4 regions of the Streptomyces capparidis genome follow, and region 4 is predicted to be linked to each of the others. Evidence: riboswitches for the same ligand, from Rfam matches in the RefSeq annotation. Region 4 holds a riboswitch; each other region holds the start of a gene.

Region 1 (4,202 bases), on a different contig from region 4:
CCGCGGGTCCAGCGGCTCACCGACCGCCTCATCGACGGCTTCGCCGAGCGGGGCAGCGCCGACCTCATCCACGAGTTCGCCTTCCCGCTCCCGATCCACGCCATCTGCGACATGCTCGGCGTCCCGCCCGAGGACCAGGACGACTTCCGGGACTGGGCCGGGATGATGCTGCACAAGGGCGGCTCCAGGGGCGGCGTCGCCCGCTCGGTGAAGCGGATGCGGGCCTATCTGGCGGAGCTCATCCACCGCAAGCGGGCCGACCTCGGCGACGACCTGATCTCCGGCCTGATCCGGGCGAGCGACCACGGCGAGCACCTCACCGAGAACGAGGCCGCGGCCATGGCCTTCATCCTGCTGTTCGCGGGCTTCGAGACCACCGTGAACCTCATGGGCAACGGCGTGTACGCGCTGCTGCGCCACCCCGACGAGCGCGCCCGCCTCCAGACCTCCCTGGCCCGCGGCGAGACCGGGCTGCTCGCCACCGCCGTGGAGGAGCTGCTGCGCTACGACGGGCCCGTGGAGATCGCCACCTGGCGGTTCGCCACCCAGCCGCTCACCCTGGGCGGGGTGGACATCGCCGTCGGCGACCCCGTGCTCGTCGTCCTCGCCGCCGCCGACCGAGACCCGCGGCGCTTCCCCGACCCCGACACCCTCGACCTCGCCCGCGCCAACAACCCGCACCTGGGCTTCGGCCACGGCATCCACTACTGCATCGGCGCCCCCCTGGCCCGCCTGGAGGGCCGAACCGCCCTCTCCACCCTCCTGCGCCGCCTCCCCGACCTCACCCTCGCCGCCGATCCCCCCGACCTCCGCTGGCGAGGCGGCCTCATCATGCGCGGCCTGCGAACCCTCCCGGTGAACTTCACCCCGGAGAGCCGACCCCGGGGTTAGCGGCGGAGCCCCGGCGGAGCCCGGGGCGGCGGCCCCGGACGGGGACCGGGGACGGAGCCCTTGGCCCCCCGGAGGACCGCCCTTCCGTACTCCCGGAACCGGGCCCCGGGAGCGCAGCCCCCGGTCGGGGCGAAGAGGCGAAGCCCTGTGCCTTCCGAGGACCCACCCACCCCACTCCCCGAACCGGGTCCGGGGCGGAGCCCCCGGTGAGGGGCCAAGGGCGAAGCCCTGTGCCTCCCGAGGATCCACCCACCCCACTCCCCGAACCGGGGTCCGGGGGCAGAGCCCCCGGTGGGGTCCAAGGGCGGAGCCCGTTGGTCCCCGGAGGGCCCGCCCTTCCCACTCCCCGAACCGGGGTCCGGGGGCGGAGCCCTCGGCGGGGGTCCAGGGGGCGGAGCCCCCTGGCCTCCGGAGGACACCCCCACCCACCCCCCGCCGCAGGGTTCGGCGGGGACGCCGAGTAGTCGCCCGTTGATCACCGGTGATACTGACGTGATAATTGATACACCTGCTTGTGATCTGATCGCCCGACCCCATAACGTCGGGTCGGCCCCGCCAGGGGCCCCGCCGCCGGAGCGCCGAATCCCGCCGCCGGCCGGCGGGACGTTGGCTCCAATGGGAACCGACGGCGGGAGCGGGGGAACCACCGTAAGCGCCGGGACCGGCGGTCCCGGCTTGGGGTGAAGCCGCCGGAACGAGGGCGGCCGGGCCAGCCTCACGGCCCGAACCCGACAGCTCACCTCGCAGGCGTCGGAGAGGGACACGCTCATGCTGCTGTCCGGCAACGGACGCCACCGCAAACCGCGTCCGACACCGAAGTTCGTCGTCGCCGCGGGGGTCACCGGAGCGGGGGTCGCCCTCCCGCTGATGGGCGCCACCGGCGCCCAGGCCGCGTCCGGCGACACCTGGGACAAGGTCGCGACATGCGAGAGCGGCGGCAGTTGGGGCATCGACACCGGCAACGGCTACTACGGCGGCCTCCAGATCAGCGAGGAGACCTGGGCGGCGTACGGCGGCAAGGACTACGCGCCCCGCGCCGACCTGGCCAGCAGGCTGGAGCAGATCGCCGTCGCGGAGCGCATCCTCGCCGACCAGGGCCCGCAGGCGTGGGCCACCTGCGCGGTCGAGGCCGGCCTCGGCGGGGCCGCCGCGCCCGACGCGCCCTCCGCGGAGGAGACCGCCCCGGCCCCGGAGGAGGAGCGGGACGCCCCCCGGCAGGACACCTCGGCGCCCGCGGAGCAGACCGAGGGCCCCAAGGACACGGCCACGCCGTCGCGGACCACCCCGGCCGCAGGGGAGTCCGCGGACGCGGAGGAGCCCCGGCGGACCGCGTCCGAACGGCCGTCCGCGGACGTGGAGGACCACACCCGGGGCACCGTCGCCACCGAGGACGCCGGGACCGCGCCCACCCGCACGCCCCGGCACGCCGCCCCCGTCGCCCCCGAGGGCGAGGACGAGCTGCCCGGCGAGCGCGCCTCCCGCGGCACCGGCAAGCACCGCGCGCCCGACCCGGCGCGGCCCGCCGAGGACACCGCCCCCGCCGCCGAGGAGTCCGCCGCCGCGGCGGAGTACACCGTGGAGAAGGGCGACAACCTCACCGCCATCGCCGAGGACCAGGGCCTCGGCAACTGGCAGGAGCTCTACGACGCGAACAAGGACACCGTCGGCGAGGACCCCGACCTGATCCTGCCCGGCCAGGAGCTCAAGCTCGGCTGACCAGCCCCTGTCATCCCGGCCGGGCCGCCTCCTCCCCATCGGGCGGCCCGGCCGGGGCTTTGCCTGTCCGGGCGTCCGCCCCCGGGGGGCCGGCCCGCTCCCCACGCCGAGGGCCGCGGAGGCCGCTGTCCGCGCACGGAGGGTCACCCTCCGCCCCTCGCCGTTCACCTTCCGTCCACCGCCCCACCCACGGGGCGGACGGTGGCGCGGCGGGCGGGCGGTTAGGCTCAGGCTGCAAGGCTCACATCCATCCCTAAGGAGATGCTCGTGCCCTCCATCGACGTCGTCGTAGCCCGGGAGATCCTCGACTCCCGAGGGAACCCCACCGTCGAGGTCGAGGTCGGCCTCGATGACGGCAGCACCGGCCGGGCCGCGGTTCCCTCCGGCGCGTCCACCGGCGCCTTCGAGGCCCTGGAGCTCAGGGACGGGGACAAGTCCCGCTACGGCGGCAAGGGGGTCGAGAAGGCCGTCCTCGCCGTGATCGAGCAGATCGGCCCCGAGCTCGTCGGCTACGACGCCACCGAGCAGCGGCTGATCGACCAGGCGATGCTCGACCTGGACGCCACCCCGGACAAGTCCAGCCTGGGCGCGAACGCCATCCTGGGCGTCTCCCTCGCCGTGGCCCACGCCGCCTCCGAGGCGTCGGACCTGCCGCTGTTCCGCTACCTGGGCGGCCCCAACGCGCACCTGCTGCCGGTGCCGATGATGAACATCCTCAACGGCGGCTCCCACGCCGACTCCAACGTGGACATCCAGGAGTTCATGATCGCGCCGATCGGCGCCGAGTCGTTCTCCGAGGCCGTCCGCTGGGGCACCGAGGTCTACCACACCCTCAAGGGCGTGCTGAAGGAGCGCGGCCTGTCCACCGGCCTCGGCGACGAGGGCGGCTTCGCCCCGAACCTGGACAGCAACCGCGAGGCCCTCGACCTGATCATCGAGGCCATCCAGCGGGCCGGCTACACCCCGGGCCAGGACGTGGCGCTCGCGCTCGACGTCGCCGCCACCGAGTTCCACGACAACGGCGTGTACACCTTCGAGGGCAAGTCCCGCTCCGCCGCCGAGATGACCGCGTACTACGCCGAGCTGGTCGAGGCGTACCCGCTGGTGTCCATCGAGGACCCGCTGAACGAGGAGGACTGGGACGGCTGGAGGACCATCACCGAGCAGCTCGGCGACAAGGTCCAGCTCGTCGGTGACGACCTGTTCGTCACCAACCCGGAGCGCCTCGCCAGGGGCATCGAGAGCGGCGCCGCCAACGCCCTGCTGGTGAAGGTGAACCAGATCGGCTCGCTCACCGAGACCCTGGACGCCGTCGAGCTGGCCCAGCGCAGCGGCTTCAAGTGCATGATGTCGCACCGCTCCGGCGAGACCGAGGACGTCACCATCGCCGACCTGGCCGTCGCCACCAACTGCGGCCAGATCAAGACCGGCGCCCCGGCCCGCTCCGAGCGCGTCGCCAAGTACAACCAGTTGCTGCGCATCGAGGAGATCCTGGACGACGCCGCGGTGTACGCGGGCCGCTCCGCGTTCCCCCGCTTCAAGGTCGGCTGACCCCACCGCCCTTCCTCCCGCCGCCCCACCCTCCCGTCCGTCGC
Region 2 (4,202 bases), on a different contig from region 4:
AGCAGGGCGGCTGTATCCCGGCACCCCCCGGACTCACCCCAAGGGCCCCGCCCGCGGCGGGCCGGGCCGCCAAGTCGCCGGACCGTGCGGGACTTCGGGACTTCGGGCCTTCGGGGCCTCAGGCCGCCAGTCCCTCGAGTCAGCGGGCCGTCGGCCGGCGGCCATCAGGCCGTCAGGCCATCAGCCGGACCGCCGAGCCATCAGCCGGACCGCCACGCCACCAAGCCACCAAGCCGTCAGGCCGCCAAGCCGTCAGGCCGCCGGGCCGCCGGGCCGCCAAGCCGTCAGGCCGCCGGGCCGCCGGGCCGCCGAACCGCCGGGCCATCGGACCCGCCCGCCCCCGCCGGCCGGTCAGCGAACCGGCGGCATCACGTCGCCACCCCCCGCGCCGCCACCCCGCCGGGCGCCCCGCCCGGCGGTCCTTCCGCCGTCCCGTCCGGCGGGCCGCCCGTCAGGGCGTCCATCGCCGTGGCCGCGACGGCCTCGAGTTCCGCGCGGCCGGCGCCGCCCTGCGCGGACACCCGCAGGCCGGCGATCACGGCGTTGAGGAAGCGGGCGAGGGCCGCGTCGTCCCGCGGGGAGGTGATGGTGCCGTCCCGGCGTCCGGCGGACACCACGGCCCGCAGGGAGTCCAGGCGCCGCTCCAGGTCGAGCCGCAGCATCCTGGCCACCTCGGGGTCGCGGCCGGCCAGCTCAACGGTGCTGTTGACGGTCAGGCAGCCGACGCTGCGCCCCTCCCAGCGGTCCCGCAGGTCGCCTTCGAGGACGCTGACGAACAGGGCCCCGATCCGCTCGGCGGCGGTCAGGGTGCCGTCCTCCAGGATCTGCACCTGACGTGTCGTCATTCCCTGGATGTAGCGCGCCAGCGCCCGCACGAACAGCTCGTGCTTGCTGCTGAAGGTGTTGTAGATGCTGCTGCGCCCCAGACCGGTGGCGTCGCACAGGTCCTGGGTGGAGGTGGCGTCGTACCCCTGCCGCCAGAAGACCCGCATTACCGCGTCCAGGGCCCGCTCCTCGTCGAACTTCCGCGGTCGGGCCATGGCGGCACGGTACACGTTTTGGAACGCTCAATTCAATACTTGCCCGGGCGCGCGGAATCCCCCGTTCCCCACCGGAAGCGGGAGCGGGGGTGGCGGCGTGCGGGCAGGGGAGGGCCGGCGGCCCTGATGTCGGGGGGTGAGCCACCAGGACCGCCGGGGTCTGCGGTCCCGGTCAGACGGTGACGCCCTTGCTGTTCAGCCAGGCGGCCGGGTCCACCGGGGAGCCCCCGACATGGACCTCGAAGTGCAGGTGCGGGCCGGTCACGTTGCCGGTGGCGCCCACCCGGCCGATGGTGTCGCCCGCGGCGACGGTGCCGGAGGTCTGCACCATGGAGGACAGGTGGCAGTACCAGGTCTGGGTGCCGTCCTCGTGGGTGACGATGACGCGGTAGCCGTAGGCGCCCGCCCAGCCGGCGGAGGTGATCTCGCCGGCGCCCGCGGCGCGGACCGCGGTGCCCGAGGGGGCGGCGAAGTCCGTGCCAGTGTGGTTGGCGGACCAGCGGTCGCCCGCCTGGCCGTAGCTGGCGGTGATCGTGTAGTTGGAGGTCGGCACCACGAAGCTGTTGCGGGCCGCCTCGCGCGCCGCCGCCTCCTTGGCCTTCCGCTCGGCCTCCGCCTTCTCGGCGGCGGCCTTCTTCTCCTCGGCCTTCTTCGCCGCGGCCTCGCGGACCTTGCGGGCCGCGGCCTCCTTGGCGGCGGCCTCGGCCGCCTCCTTCTCGGCGGTGGCCCGGTCGGCGTCGAGCGCGGACGCCTGCTGCTGCTCGGCCTGGGCGAGTATGCGGGTGCGCAGCAGCTCGCCGGCGTTGGCGACCTGGGCGACCTTGGTCCCGGCGGAGGGCGCGGCCGCCTCGTCCGCGGCCGAGGAGGTGCCGGCGCCGGGGGCCTCGGTGATGCCGGGCAGGCTGTCCGGCATCGATATCGGGACGGGGCTCTTGCCCTGGGCCGTGGCCACACCGCCGACGCCCATGGCCGCCATCGTGGCGACGCCGAGGACGGTCGAGCCCCGGCCCACCGTCCGCGACTTGGGGAGGCGGTGCCGTCCGCGCACGGGGGCGAGGTCGTCCTCCGTGGGGTTCCAGGCGGGCACGGCGGAACTCGGGGCAGGCTGATTGAGCGCCACGACCGGCGGACTCCTTTCCTTCCTTCTCGCCTACCGGGTTAGCTGACGGGTTCGGAGCAGGAAGGTCTCCTACGGGCTGACGGCGCCCGATTCACCCCAGGTCCCTGCCGAGGCAGGGTGGTGGTTCCCCGGCTCCCTCGGCGCCCGGCTGGGGGCGCTTCGGGATTAAGCGATGGCCGCACGGTGCCGTTGGCTACGGCTTACCGACCGCGCTGCGTTATCAGACGTTAATAGAACGGCCGCTCAGAATCCAAGCGGAACGGGGAATTGAGACCAAGGATTTTTAGGTACCAATCGGGCGTTGCCGGTGTTTTCTGGGGGTGAAGAGGGCTCTCAGGTTGCGAAACGGACTCGGCTCGGTATCGGTGGTTTATACGGAGGCGGGTGTGTCGGACACGGTCCGTGACGGCGAAGAGGGCAACGGCGGGTGCCGTTGCCCTCTTCGTGGCCCGCGGGGCCGGGGTTCGGGCCCCCGCCGGGCCGCCCTCAGTTCGTCAGTTCCACGGCCTCCGAGGACAGCGGGGTGGCGATGTCCTCCAGGGAGCGGCGCTCGGCCTTGACCGCGAACACCGCGGCGACGATCCCGGCGGCCACCATCAGGGCGGCGCCGATCCGGAAGGCGAGCACGGTGTCGGCCACCACACCGCTCTCCGTCAGCTCGGCGAACAGCAGCGGGCCGCTGATGCCGCCCGCCGCCGTGCCGATCGCGTAGAAGAACGCGATGGCCATCGCGCGGGTCTCCATCGGGAAGATCTCGCTGACGGTGAGGTAGGCGGAGCTGGCGCCGGCCGAGGCGAAGAACAGCACCACGCACCAGGACGCGGTGAGGGTGAACGCGTTCAGCCAGCCATTGCCGAACATCCACGCGGTGACGAAGAGCAGCAGCCCGGACAGGATGTAGGTGCCGCTGATCATCGGCCTGCGGCCCCACGTATCGAACATCTTTCCGAGTAGCAGGGGGCCCATGAAATTGCCGAAGGCGATGACGACGAAGTAGTAGCCGGTGCTGCCGGTCGGGACGTCGTAGAACGTGTGCAGGATCGAGCCGAAGCCGAAAGTGATCGCGTTGTAGAGGAACGCCTGGCCGATGAACAGGGCGAGCCCCAGCACCGCGCGCCGGGGATAGGAGCGGAACAGGGTGCGGCCGATGGTGACGAATCCCACGGCGCCCCGCTGCCGGATGGTGATGCGGCTGCGCGGCTCCGGCAGCGGCTTGCCGGTCTCGGCCTCGACGCCGCGCTCCACGTCGGCGACCAGCGCCTCGGCCTCCTCGCCCCGGCCGTGCATGAACATCCAGCGTGGACTCTCCGGCACGTGCCGCCGCACCAGCAGGATCGCCAGACCCAGCACCACGCCGAGGGCGAAGGTGAGCCGCCAGCCGACGTTCGCCGGGAAGATGTCGGTGTTCAGCATCAGCACGGACAGCAGCGAGCCGCCCATCGCGCCGAGCCAGAAGCTGCCGTTGATGATCAGGTCCACCCGGCCGCGGTAGGCGCTGGGGATCAGCTCGTCGATCGCGGAGTTGATGGCCGCGTACTCGCCGCCGATGCCGAAGCCGGTCAGGAAGCGGAAGAGGAAGAACCACCAGGTGGAGAACGACACCGCGGTCAGGGCGGTGGCGGCCAGGTAGACCGCCAGGGTGATCAGGAACAGCTTCTTGCGGCCGAAGCGGTCGGTGAGCCAGCCGAAGAACAGCGCGCCGCAGCAGGCCCCGGCGACATAGAGCGCGGCGGCCATGCCGGTGACCTGGGCGCCGGAGATGGGCAGGCCGCTGCCCTCCTCGGACAGGCGGCTGGCGATGTTGCCGACGACGGTCACCTCGAGCCCGTCCAGGATCCAGACGGTGCCGAGCCCTATGACGATCATCCAGTGCCAGCGCGACCAGGGGAGCCGGTCCAGGCGGGCGGGGACGTCAGTGGTGGCGACGGTGCCCCCGTCGGCGGCGGCGCCGCGGGCGTCGGCGGCGCCGGGCTCGGGGCCGATCGCGTCCGTGCTGCCCCCGCCGGTGCGTCCAGCACCGGTACCCGTTCCTGCGTCCGCCT
Region 3 (4,202 bases), on a different contig from region 4:
CCTCGTCGGGGACACGGGTGCTCGACCCGTACTCCAGGCTGCTCCAGGAGCGGATCGTCTTCCTCGGCACGCCGATCGACGACACGGCGGCCAACGACGTGATCGCCCAGTTGATGCACCTGGAGCACGCCGCCCCGGACCGGGACGTCTCGCTGTACATCAACTCCCCCGGCGGGTCCTTCACGGCGATGACGGCCGTGTACGACGCGATGACGTTCGTGTCCTGCGACGTCGAGACGGTCTGCCTGGGCCAGGCGGCCTCCGCCGCCGCGGTGCTGCTCGCCGCGGGCGCCCCGGGCAAGCGGCTGGCCCTGCCCGGGTCGCGGGTGATGATCCACCAGCCGTCGCTGTCCGACGCGGCGCGGGGGCAGGCGACCGATCTGGAGATCCAGGCCCGCGAGGTGCAGCGCACCCGGGAGCTGCTGGAGGAGCTGCTGGCCCGGCACACCGGGCGGGAGCGGGCCCGGGTGCACGAGGACATCGAGCACGACCTGTTCCTGACGGCGGAGCAGGCGGTGGACTACGGGCTCGTGGACCGGGTCACCCGCTCCCGCAAGGCCGTCCCGCTCGCCCCGGGGCGGTGATCGGGGTGGTGCCGGAACTGCCCCCGCTGCCCGCCCTCACCCGCGCCGAGGGCGAGGTGGTGGACGCCTACCTGGACGTGGTGGACCTGCTCGGCCGGATCAACCCGGCGCGCGCCACCCACACGTACGGCGCACTGCGGGCCGCCCAGGCGCTCGTTTCCAGGGCGACGGCGCTGCGGGACGCCCTGGCCACGATGCACCTGCGCGGGGAGGCGGAGATGCACGCCGAGACGCTGCGGCGCGCGCTGCTGGTCCTGGACGGGGAGCGGCGCACCGGCCGGGTCACCGTCCCCGCGCCCGCCGCGCCGGGCGGTGACGGCGGCACGGCCTGACCCGGTGCCACCCGGCCTGCCGCCGGGTCACTCTGACGGCCGATCGGTCACCCGTTCGGGCTCCCTCGTACGGCTGAGCGCGCGAAGCGGCGCTCGATGCGCGAACCCGCTTGCGACTTGCGCTTCCACACACCGTCGGAAACCCCCAATTCCGCTGGTCAACAGGGGTTTCCGGCGGTAGCCCGCAGGGGTGAGGAGCGCCCGGTTCCGTCGAATGACCCAGAAGTGAAGAAGTTCACAGAAGGGCGTTTGCGCTACGAATCCGGGCGCCACATGACGCAGGATCCCTTCTCGACGACAAGCCCCCGTCACCGAGGCGGGGCGGTCCGGGCGGACGCCGAGTCCTGCCGCCGCACCGGATGACAGGTCGACGCAACGCACCGGCAGGAGCGGGAGACCCGAGCAAGGCGGAGCGCCACGGACGACGGCGCTCCTTGGGGTGAAGCCACGACAGTGGCCGGGCAACTTCGCCAGCCCGAACCCGACAGGTCATCTTTCGCAGGCGGACGACGAAGGGTTCTCGCATGACCGCGAGTTCACGCATACCTGCGCTCGTTTCCCGGGCCGGAGCCACCTCCGCCCTCACCGCCGCCGCACTGGCGGGGACGGTCCTGGCACCGTCCCTCGCGCCGCAGGCCGAGGCCGCGAGCGCCTCCGCCAAGGCGCTGAAGGTGGCGGCGTCCAAGAAGGGAGCCCCGTACCAGTGGGGGGCGGCGGGTCCGAAGCGGTTCGACTGCTCGGGTCTGGTCCTCTACTCGTTCAAGAAGGTCGGCAAGAAGCTGCCGCGCACCGCGGCGGCCCAGTACAACAAGACCAAGCACATCTCGGCCAAGTCCCGCAAGCAGGGCGACCTGGTCTTCTTCCACTCCGGTGGCAGCGTCTACCACGTCGGCATCTACGCCGGCAAGGGGAAGATCTGGCACTCGCCGAAGCCCGGCAAGCGGGTGAAGCTGGAGAAGATCTGGACCAAGAAGGTCTACTACGGTCGCGTCCGCTGAGGCTCCGGGGCGCTGTGCGGCGACCCGGCCGGGCCGCACGGCGCCCCTCCTCCCGTCCCCGGCACCGGCCGGACCACCGCGTAATCCGCGCCCAACGGGCTAGAAGACCCCAATGGACACCAACGCGAGACACGTGGACGGCAGGCGCGAAACCCCCCAGGAGCGGGACGACCGCAACTTCGCGGAGCTGCTCCAGGAGCTCCGGGTCACCCAGACGGGGGTGCAGATCCTGTTCGCGTTCCTGCTGGGGCTGGCGTTCACTCCGCGCTTCCCGGATCTGGACGGCTTCCAGCGCGACACGTACGTGGTGACGCTGCTGCTGGCCGTGGTGTCGGCGGCGCTGTTCACGGCGCCGGCGGCGCTGCACCGGATGCTGTTCCGGCAGCGGGCGAAGCGGAAGATCGTGGACGTCTCCGCGCGGTTCGCCTCGTACGGGCTGTGCGTGCTGGCGATGGCGTTGACCGGATCGGTGCTGCTCATCCTGGACTTCGTGCTCGGCAGGACGGAGGGCGTCGTGGCGGCGGCGTGCGTCGCCGTGCTGTTCGCGACGCTGTGGGCGGTGATCCCCTGGCGGCTGCGGCGCGCGAACGAGCGAATATCGGGGCGGGTCAGGACCCGCCGGAACTGACGGCCCACGGGAGGCTCAGCCACACGGTCTTGCCGCCTCCCGGGGCCGCGGTCACCGAGAGCCTGCCGCCGAGCTCGGCGGCGAGGTGCCGGACGATCAGCAGCCCGCGCCCGTTGTCCTGGCCGACGGCGGCGGGCAGCCGCCGCGGCCGGCGCGGGCACCTGTCGGTGACGCCGACGCGGAGCACCTCGTCGCGCTCCAGCCGCATCGCGACACCGAAGAACGGGGAGCTGCCGAAGGTGTGCACCACCACGTTGGTGGCGAGCTCGGACACCACCAGGCGCACGGTCTCCGCCGTCGGATGCCCGGGGGGCAGCCCCCACCCCTCGAGGACCTCGGCCACCCGCCGTCGCGCCGCGGCCACGGAGTCCGGGGCGGTCGGCAGCGTGAAGCGGGCTTCCTGGAGGTCCGCCATGGCGAGGCTGTCCCTTCCCCCGATGCCGCGGCGGCGCGCGGCGCCGCCGGGCGGCGCGGCCGGCCGCCCGGCGTTCACCCTGCCACCTCCGCCCGCGCCGGCGGAGGGGTTCGGCAAAGGTATTCGTATATATGGGAGCGGGCTGCGCGCGGGCGGGCGCGGCCCGGCCGGGGCGGCGCCCGCCGGGCTCACGGCGCCGTCGCCACCACCGTGCGCACCGCCCGCTCCAGCTCCGCCTCGGTCAGGTCGGCGCGGGCGGTCAGGCGCAGCCGGGAGACGCCGTCGGTGACCGACGGGGGGCGGAAGCAGCCCACGGCGACGCCGTGCCCGCGGCAGTCGGCGGCCCACCGCACGGCCTGCTCGGGGCCCGGGGCCCGCACCGACACCACCGCCGCGTCCGGGGTGCTCGCCGCCAGGCCCGCCGCGGCCAGGCGGGCGGCCAGCTCCCGGGCGGCGCGCAGGGCCCGCGCGGCCCGGTCCGGCTCCTCGCGCAGCACCCGCACGGCGGCCAGGGCCGCCCCGACCGCGGCCGGGGCGAGGCCGGTGTCGAAGATGAAGGTGCGGGCGTTGGAGACCAGGTGCCCGATCACCCGGGCCGGGCCGAGCACCACGCCGCCCTGGCTGCCCAGGGACTTCGACAGGGTGGCGGTGCACACCACGTCCGGCGCCCCGGCCAGGCCCGCGGCGGCCACCGACCCGGCGCCGCCCTCCCCGAGCACACCGAGCCCGTGCGCGTCGTCCACCAGCAGCGCCGCGCCCGCCTCGCGGCAGGCGGCGGCCAGTTCGCCCAGCGGGGCGGCGTCGCCGTCCACGGAGAACACCGCGTCGGTGACGGCCATCGCCGCGCCGTCGTGGGCGGCGAGCCGCTCCCGCACGGCCGCCACGTCACGGTGCGGCACCACCGCGGTGGTGGCGCGGGACAGGCGGCAGCCGTCGATCAGCGAGGCGTGGTTGCACGCGTCGGACACCAGCAGGGTGCCGGGCCCGGCCAGCGCGGTGACGGCGGCGAGGTTGGCGGCGTAGCCCGAGGAGAACACCAGCGCCGCCTCGGCCCCGCACAGCGCGGCCAGCTCCTCCTCCAGGCGCGTGTGCAGTCGGGTGGTGCCGGTGACCAGGCGGGAGCCGGTGGAGCCCGCGCCCCAGCGCAGCGCGGCGTCGGCGGCCGCCCGGGTGACGCGTGGGTCGCGGGTGAGCCCCAGGTAGTCGTTGCCCGCCAGGTCGAGCACGGGGGCGTCGGCGGGCCGG
Region 4 (4,202 bases):
CTGACCGACACGCAGACAAGGACGACCACCATGGCGGTTCCCGTGCCCACCGAGCGGACCAGATGGCGCTGCACCCTGTGCGGCAACCTCACCCGGTTCGACGTCACCCGCACCAGCCGGGTCGTGGAGTACACCCACCTGGACCTCGCGGGCGAGCCCGCCGTGGAGGAGCGCCAGGTGCTCAGCGACACCATCGAGTCGGTGCGCTGCCGCTGGTGCAACGCGGTGGACCAGGTGGAGCTGGTCGAGCGGCCGGGGAGCTGATTACGGGCCCGGCCCGGCCGGGAGACAATGAATGAGGACGACAGCGGGCGACACACGGGGAGGCGCCGGAAGACGCGGAGCGCGGCACGCCGCACCCCCGTGGAAGGGCGGCGGGTCGGAGAACGGAGCGGCGGACGTGAGGGAACGTGAGGGCGAGCAGGCGCGGACGGAACCGGACCGGGCACGGGCGGACGCCCCGCCGGGGCGCGACGCGGGCGAGTCGCCTCCCGAGGAGGTCCTGGACCGGCCGCTGCCCGAGGGCGTGCGCCGCCGGGTCATAGGGCTGGCCGCCGAGGCGTTCGGCTCGTTCGGCCTCGCCGAACTGCCGCCCCAGTTGCGCCAGTACGCCCGCTTCACCCCCGCCCGCCGGGCCAAGTTCGCCGCCACGGCCCTGGCCACCGCCCTGGAGGGCGACGCCGCGTTCCGGCACCGCATGGCCGCGCGGCTGCGCCAGGCCCAGCCGGAGCTGGCCGAGGCCCTGGACGCGGGCACGGTCCCGGCCGCCGCCGACCCCCTCGACGTCGCCGCCGCCGCGTACCTGCTGCGCCCGCCCGGCTGGACCAAGCAGGTCGTCGCGGCGGGCGACGAGGCGGAGCGGGAGCGCAGCGAGCGGGCGAACGAGGCGGCGCTGCGCGAGCTGGCGCGGGTCAAGGCGGAGCTCGCCGAGCTGCGCGCCGGCGCCCGCGCCGAGGCGGACAAGGCGCGCGCCGAGCTGGAGGCGGCCCGCAAGGAGGCGGACTCCCTCCAGCGCAAGCTGCGCAGCGCCGTGAACGACGTGCGGCGCGGCGAGGCCGAGCTGCGCAAGGCGCAGGCGGAGCTGGAGGCGGTGCGCGGCGCGGCCGCCACCGAGCGGACGGCGGCGGAGAGCGAGGCGCGGCGGCTGCGGGCGCGGCTGGCCGAGACCGAGTCGGCGCTGGAGGCCAGCCGCAGGGCGGCCCGCGAGGGGCGCAGCGTGGAGGACATGCGGCTGCGGCTGCTGCTGGACACGGTGCTCGACGCCGCGCAGGGCCTGCGCAGGGAGCTGGCGCTGCCGCCGACGACCGGCAGGCCGGCGGACACCGTGGAGGCGGTCGCGCCCGGCCGGATGACCCCGAAGGACATCGCGCGCCGCGCCCTGTCCGAGGACGACCCGGCGCTGCTCGACCAGTTGCTGGCGCTGCCGCAGGCGCACCTGGTCGTGGACGGCTACAACGTCACCAAGACCGGCTATCCCACGATGCCGCTGGACAAGCAGCGGCTGCGCCTGCTCGGCGGCCTCTCCGGCCTGGCGGCGCAGAGCGGCGCCGAGGTGACGTGCGTGTTCGACGGCGCCGAGCTGGAGGGGCCGGTGCTGCTGGCGCCGCCGCGCGGGGTGCGGGTGCTGTTCAGCAAACCGGGGGAGACCGCCGACGAGCTGATCCGGCGTCTGGTGCGCGCCGAGCCGCCGGGCCGCCCCGTGGTGGTGGTCTCGGCGGACCGGGAGGTCGCCGACGGCGTGCGCCGGGCGGGCGCGCGGCCGGTGGCGTCCACGCTGCTGCTGCGGCGCCTGGCGCGCGGCTGACGGCGCGTCGCCGCCCCCGGACCCCGCTTCCACGAGCCCCGGCCGCGGGGGGGCGGCGCCCGTGCGGCATCGCGCACGAGCGCGTGCGTTTCGGCCGCTGATGCTCCGTGATGCCCCGTTCATTCGATGGGTGCGCGCTGTCCCCTTTTCCGCCTTTTCGGCCCCGCTTCCACCGGCCCCGTGAATGGCGGAGGCGTCGGAGCGGGTGTGCGCGGGGTGTCGGAATTTTCCGGAAAGGGCGTCATGCGGATGCCCCGCCAGGGGAATGCGGACGACTCACGGCAATTCAGGGAACCTGTCCCTCATGTCCGTTTGCGTCCTCGCGTCGCGGTCGGTGTGACCTGCGGCACAGCGTGTCCGGAATGGGTGTTTCCGGCCAGACGCTGTGTCTCCCGCCTGTCACGTGGCGTGGTAAGAGGCAAATTAATTTGCGGCGTGCCCCACTTTTTCTTCCGGAAGATTTGAAGCGATCGCCGTCGGGTCACTATGGTCGGGGCTCGAACCTCCGCCTGGTCGTTCATCCAGCCCGGATGACGGCGGGGGTGCCGCCGAGTCCCGTCCTGGCAGGGTGAAATCGCCGGAACGCGGAGCCGGGGACCCATTCCCTCCCAGAGGGGTCCTTCCGGGGTGAATCGGCGCGAGGGCCGCCCCGCGGAAGCGGGTCGGTGACGCGTCGTAGGGCAGCTTCCGGCCCGAACCCGTCAGCTCACCCGGTAGGCGGACTGAGGAAGAAGGAGTTCGCCTTCGTGGCGTCCCACCGTCGTCCCAAGCAGGCCGGCAAGGCACGAGTGACCGTGCTCACCACCGCTGCCGCGGCAGCGGTCGTGCTGTCGGGCCAGGCTGCCAACGCCGCCCCGGCCAAGCCCTCGAAGTCCGAGGTCAAGGAGCAGGTCGACAAGCTCTACCACGACGCCGAGATCGCGACCGAGAAGTACAACGGCGCGAAGGAGAAGCAGGACAAGCTCCAGCAGCAGGTCGACGACCTCCAGGACAAGGTCGCCCGCGAGCAGTCCGAGCTGAACGACCTCCAGAGCGACCTGGGCACCCTCGCCAGCTCCCAGTACCGCAACGGCGGCATGGACCCGAGCGTCCAGTTGTTCCTCTCCTCCGACCCGGACAGCTACCTCGACCAGGCGTCGGCCCTCGACCAGGTCGGCACCCGGCAGGCGGAGTCCATCAAGGAGATCCAGGAGCAGAAGCGGGTCCTCGACCAGGAGCGCGAGGAGGCCGCGAACAAGCTCGAGGACCTCGAGGAGACCCGCAAGCAGCTCGCCAAGAACAAGAAGGACGTTCAGGCCAAGCTGAAGAAGGCCCAGGACCTCCTCAACACGCTGACCGCCGAGGAGCGCGCGAAGGTCACCGCGCCCCAGCAGGACAGCGGCGGCGAGCGCGCCTCCCGCGACAGCGGCTCCCGCGAGGACCTGGTCACCGGCGTCCCGGCGTCGCAGCGCGCGTCCGCCGCGCTGGCGGCCGCCAAGACGAAGATCGGCTCGCCCTATGTGTGGGGCGGCAGCGGCCCGAACTCCTTCGACTGCTCCGGTCTGACCTCCTGGGCGTACGCGCAGGCGGGCGTGACGATCCCCCGCACCTCGCAGGCCCAGGCCAACGCCGGCACCCGCATCCCGCTGAGTCAGGCGCAGCCCGGTGACCTGATCATCCAGTACAGCGACTTCCACCACGTGGGCCTGTACGTGGGCAACGGGATGCAGCTCCACGCCCCCAAGCCCGGCGCCAACGTGCGTTACGAGACGCTCAGCTACATGGAGCCGCAGTTCGCGGTCCGCATCTGAGGCCGCGGCCCGGCTTCCCTCTTCCTCCGCGGACCCCGCCCCCTCCGGGCGGGGTCCGCGTCGTCGTGGGGCCGGGCGCGTGCCCCCGGCCCTCCTCGGCCCCTCCTCGGCCCTCGCGGACTCCTCCGCGGCGCCCGTACGGGTGAACGCATGGGGCGCCGTGTTGTCGCACATGCCGGGTGACCTGCGGTGTTTGGTGCGCCCCGGTGGCGGTTGAGTCGCAGGACCTTTGTGTCGCCGCCCCATCTGGCTAGTGTCTGCCCCGCAGCTCCGCGTAGTCGATCGCCCACCGAGGGTGACGGCGCGGAGGTTCCGCCGGAGCCCGGCACGGCCGTGACGGGGAGCCGGACCGGGCACCGGGAGCGGGCCGCGGTCCGGCCGAGGCCCGGGAGAAGGCGGCTGCACGGAAGAAGGAGTCCGCCTTAAGTGGGGTCCCACCGACGTTCCCCGCAGCCGGGCACGGCGCGGGTGACTCCGTTCGCCGTGGCGGCCGCGGGCGCCGCCACCCTCGTCGCCGCGCTCACGGCCGCCCCCGTCGCGGACGCCGTGCCGCAGACGGACGCGGACGAGGTGAAGGCCGAGGTCGAGCGGCTCTACGAGCAGGCCGA

Evidence for each region. A riboswitch is a leader RNA that binds a small molecule or an ion and turns the genes downstream of it on or off. The one in region 4 is predicted to bind cyclic di-AMP.
Region 1: it holds a riboswitch for cyclic di-AMP, as region 4 does, so the genes downstream of both, ACYVO2_RS16590 (transglycosylase family protein) here and ACYVO2_RS14725 (C40 family peptidase) in region 4, are expected to answer to the same signal.
Region 2: it holds a riboswitch for cyclic di-AMP, as region 4 does, so the genes downstream of both, ACYVO2_RS07115 (M23 family metallopeptidase) here and ACYVO2_RS14725 (C40 family peptidase) in region 4, are expected to answer to the same signal.
Region 3: it holds a riboswitch for cyclic di-AMP, as region 4 does, so the genes downstream of both, ACYVO2_RS21295 (C40 family peptidase) here and ACYVO2_RS14725 (C40 family peptidase) in region 4, are expected to answer to the same signal.

Annotation. Positions count from the first base shown of each region.
Region 1 covers NZ_BAAGTD010000018.1:55,437-59,638, reverse strand. Annotated here, with positions in the region: gene ACYVO2_RS16595 (cytochrome P450 family protein) at 1-891, shown strand, start outside; cyclic di-AMP (ydaO/yuaA leader) riboswitch at 1,502-1,656, shown strand; gene ACYVO2_RS16590 (transglycosylase family protein) at 1,660-2,607, shown strand; gene eno (phosphopyruvate hydratase) at 2,875-4,158, shown strand.
Region 2 covers NZ_BAAGTD010000006.1:11,147-15,348, forward strand. Annotated here, with positions in the region: gene ACYVO2_RS07110 (TetR/AcrR family transcriptional regulator) at 369-1,040, opposite strand; gene ACYVO2_RS07115 (M23 family metallopeptidase) at 1,213-2,160, opposite strand; cyclic di-AMP (ydaO/yuaA leader) riboswitch at 2,174-2,342, opposite strand; gene ACYVO2_RS07120 (MFS transporter) at 2,647-4,202, opposite strand, start outside.
Region 3 covers NZ_BAAGTD010000026.1:45,328-49,529, reverse strand. Annotated here, with positions in the region: gene ACYVO2_RS21305 (ATP-dependent Clp protease proteolytic subunit) at 1-584, shown strand, start outside; gene ACYVO2_RS21300 (hypothetical protein) at 590-916, shown strand; cyclic di-AMP (ydaO/yuaA leader) riboswitch at 1,275-1,437, shown strand; gene ACYVO2_RS21295 (C40 family peptidase) at 1,441-1,914, shown strand; gene ACYVO2_RS21290 (DUF6328 family protein) at 2,027-2,542, shown strand; gene ACYVO2_RS21285 (ATP-binding protein) at 2,523-2,957, opposite strand; gene ACYVO2_RS21280 (8-amino-7-oxononanoate synthase) at 3,146-4,202, opposite strand, start outside.
Region 4 covers NZ_BAAGTD010000015.1:88,935-93,136, forward strand. Annotated here, with positions in the region: gene ACYVO2_RS14715 (hypothetical protein) at 31-264, shown strand; gene ACYVO2_RS14720 (NYN domain-containing protein) at 401-1,804, shown strand; cyclic di-AMP (ydaO/yuaA leader) riboswitch at 2,370-2,540, shown strand; gene ACYVO2_RS14725 (C40 family peptidase) at 2,551-3,594, shown strand; gene ACYVO2_RS14730 (NlpC/P60 family protein) at 4,021-4,202, shown strand, end outside.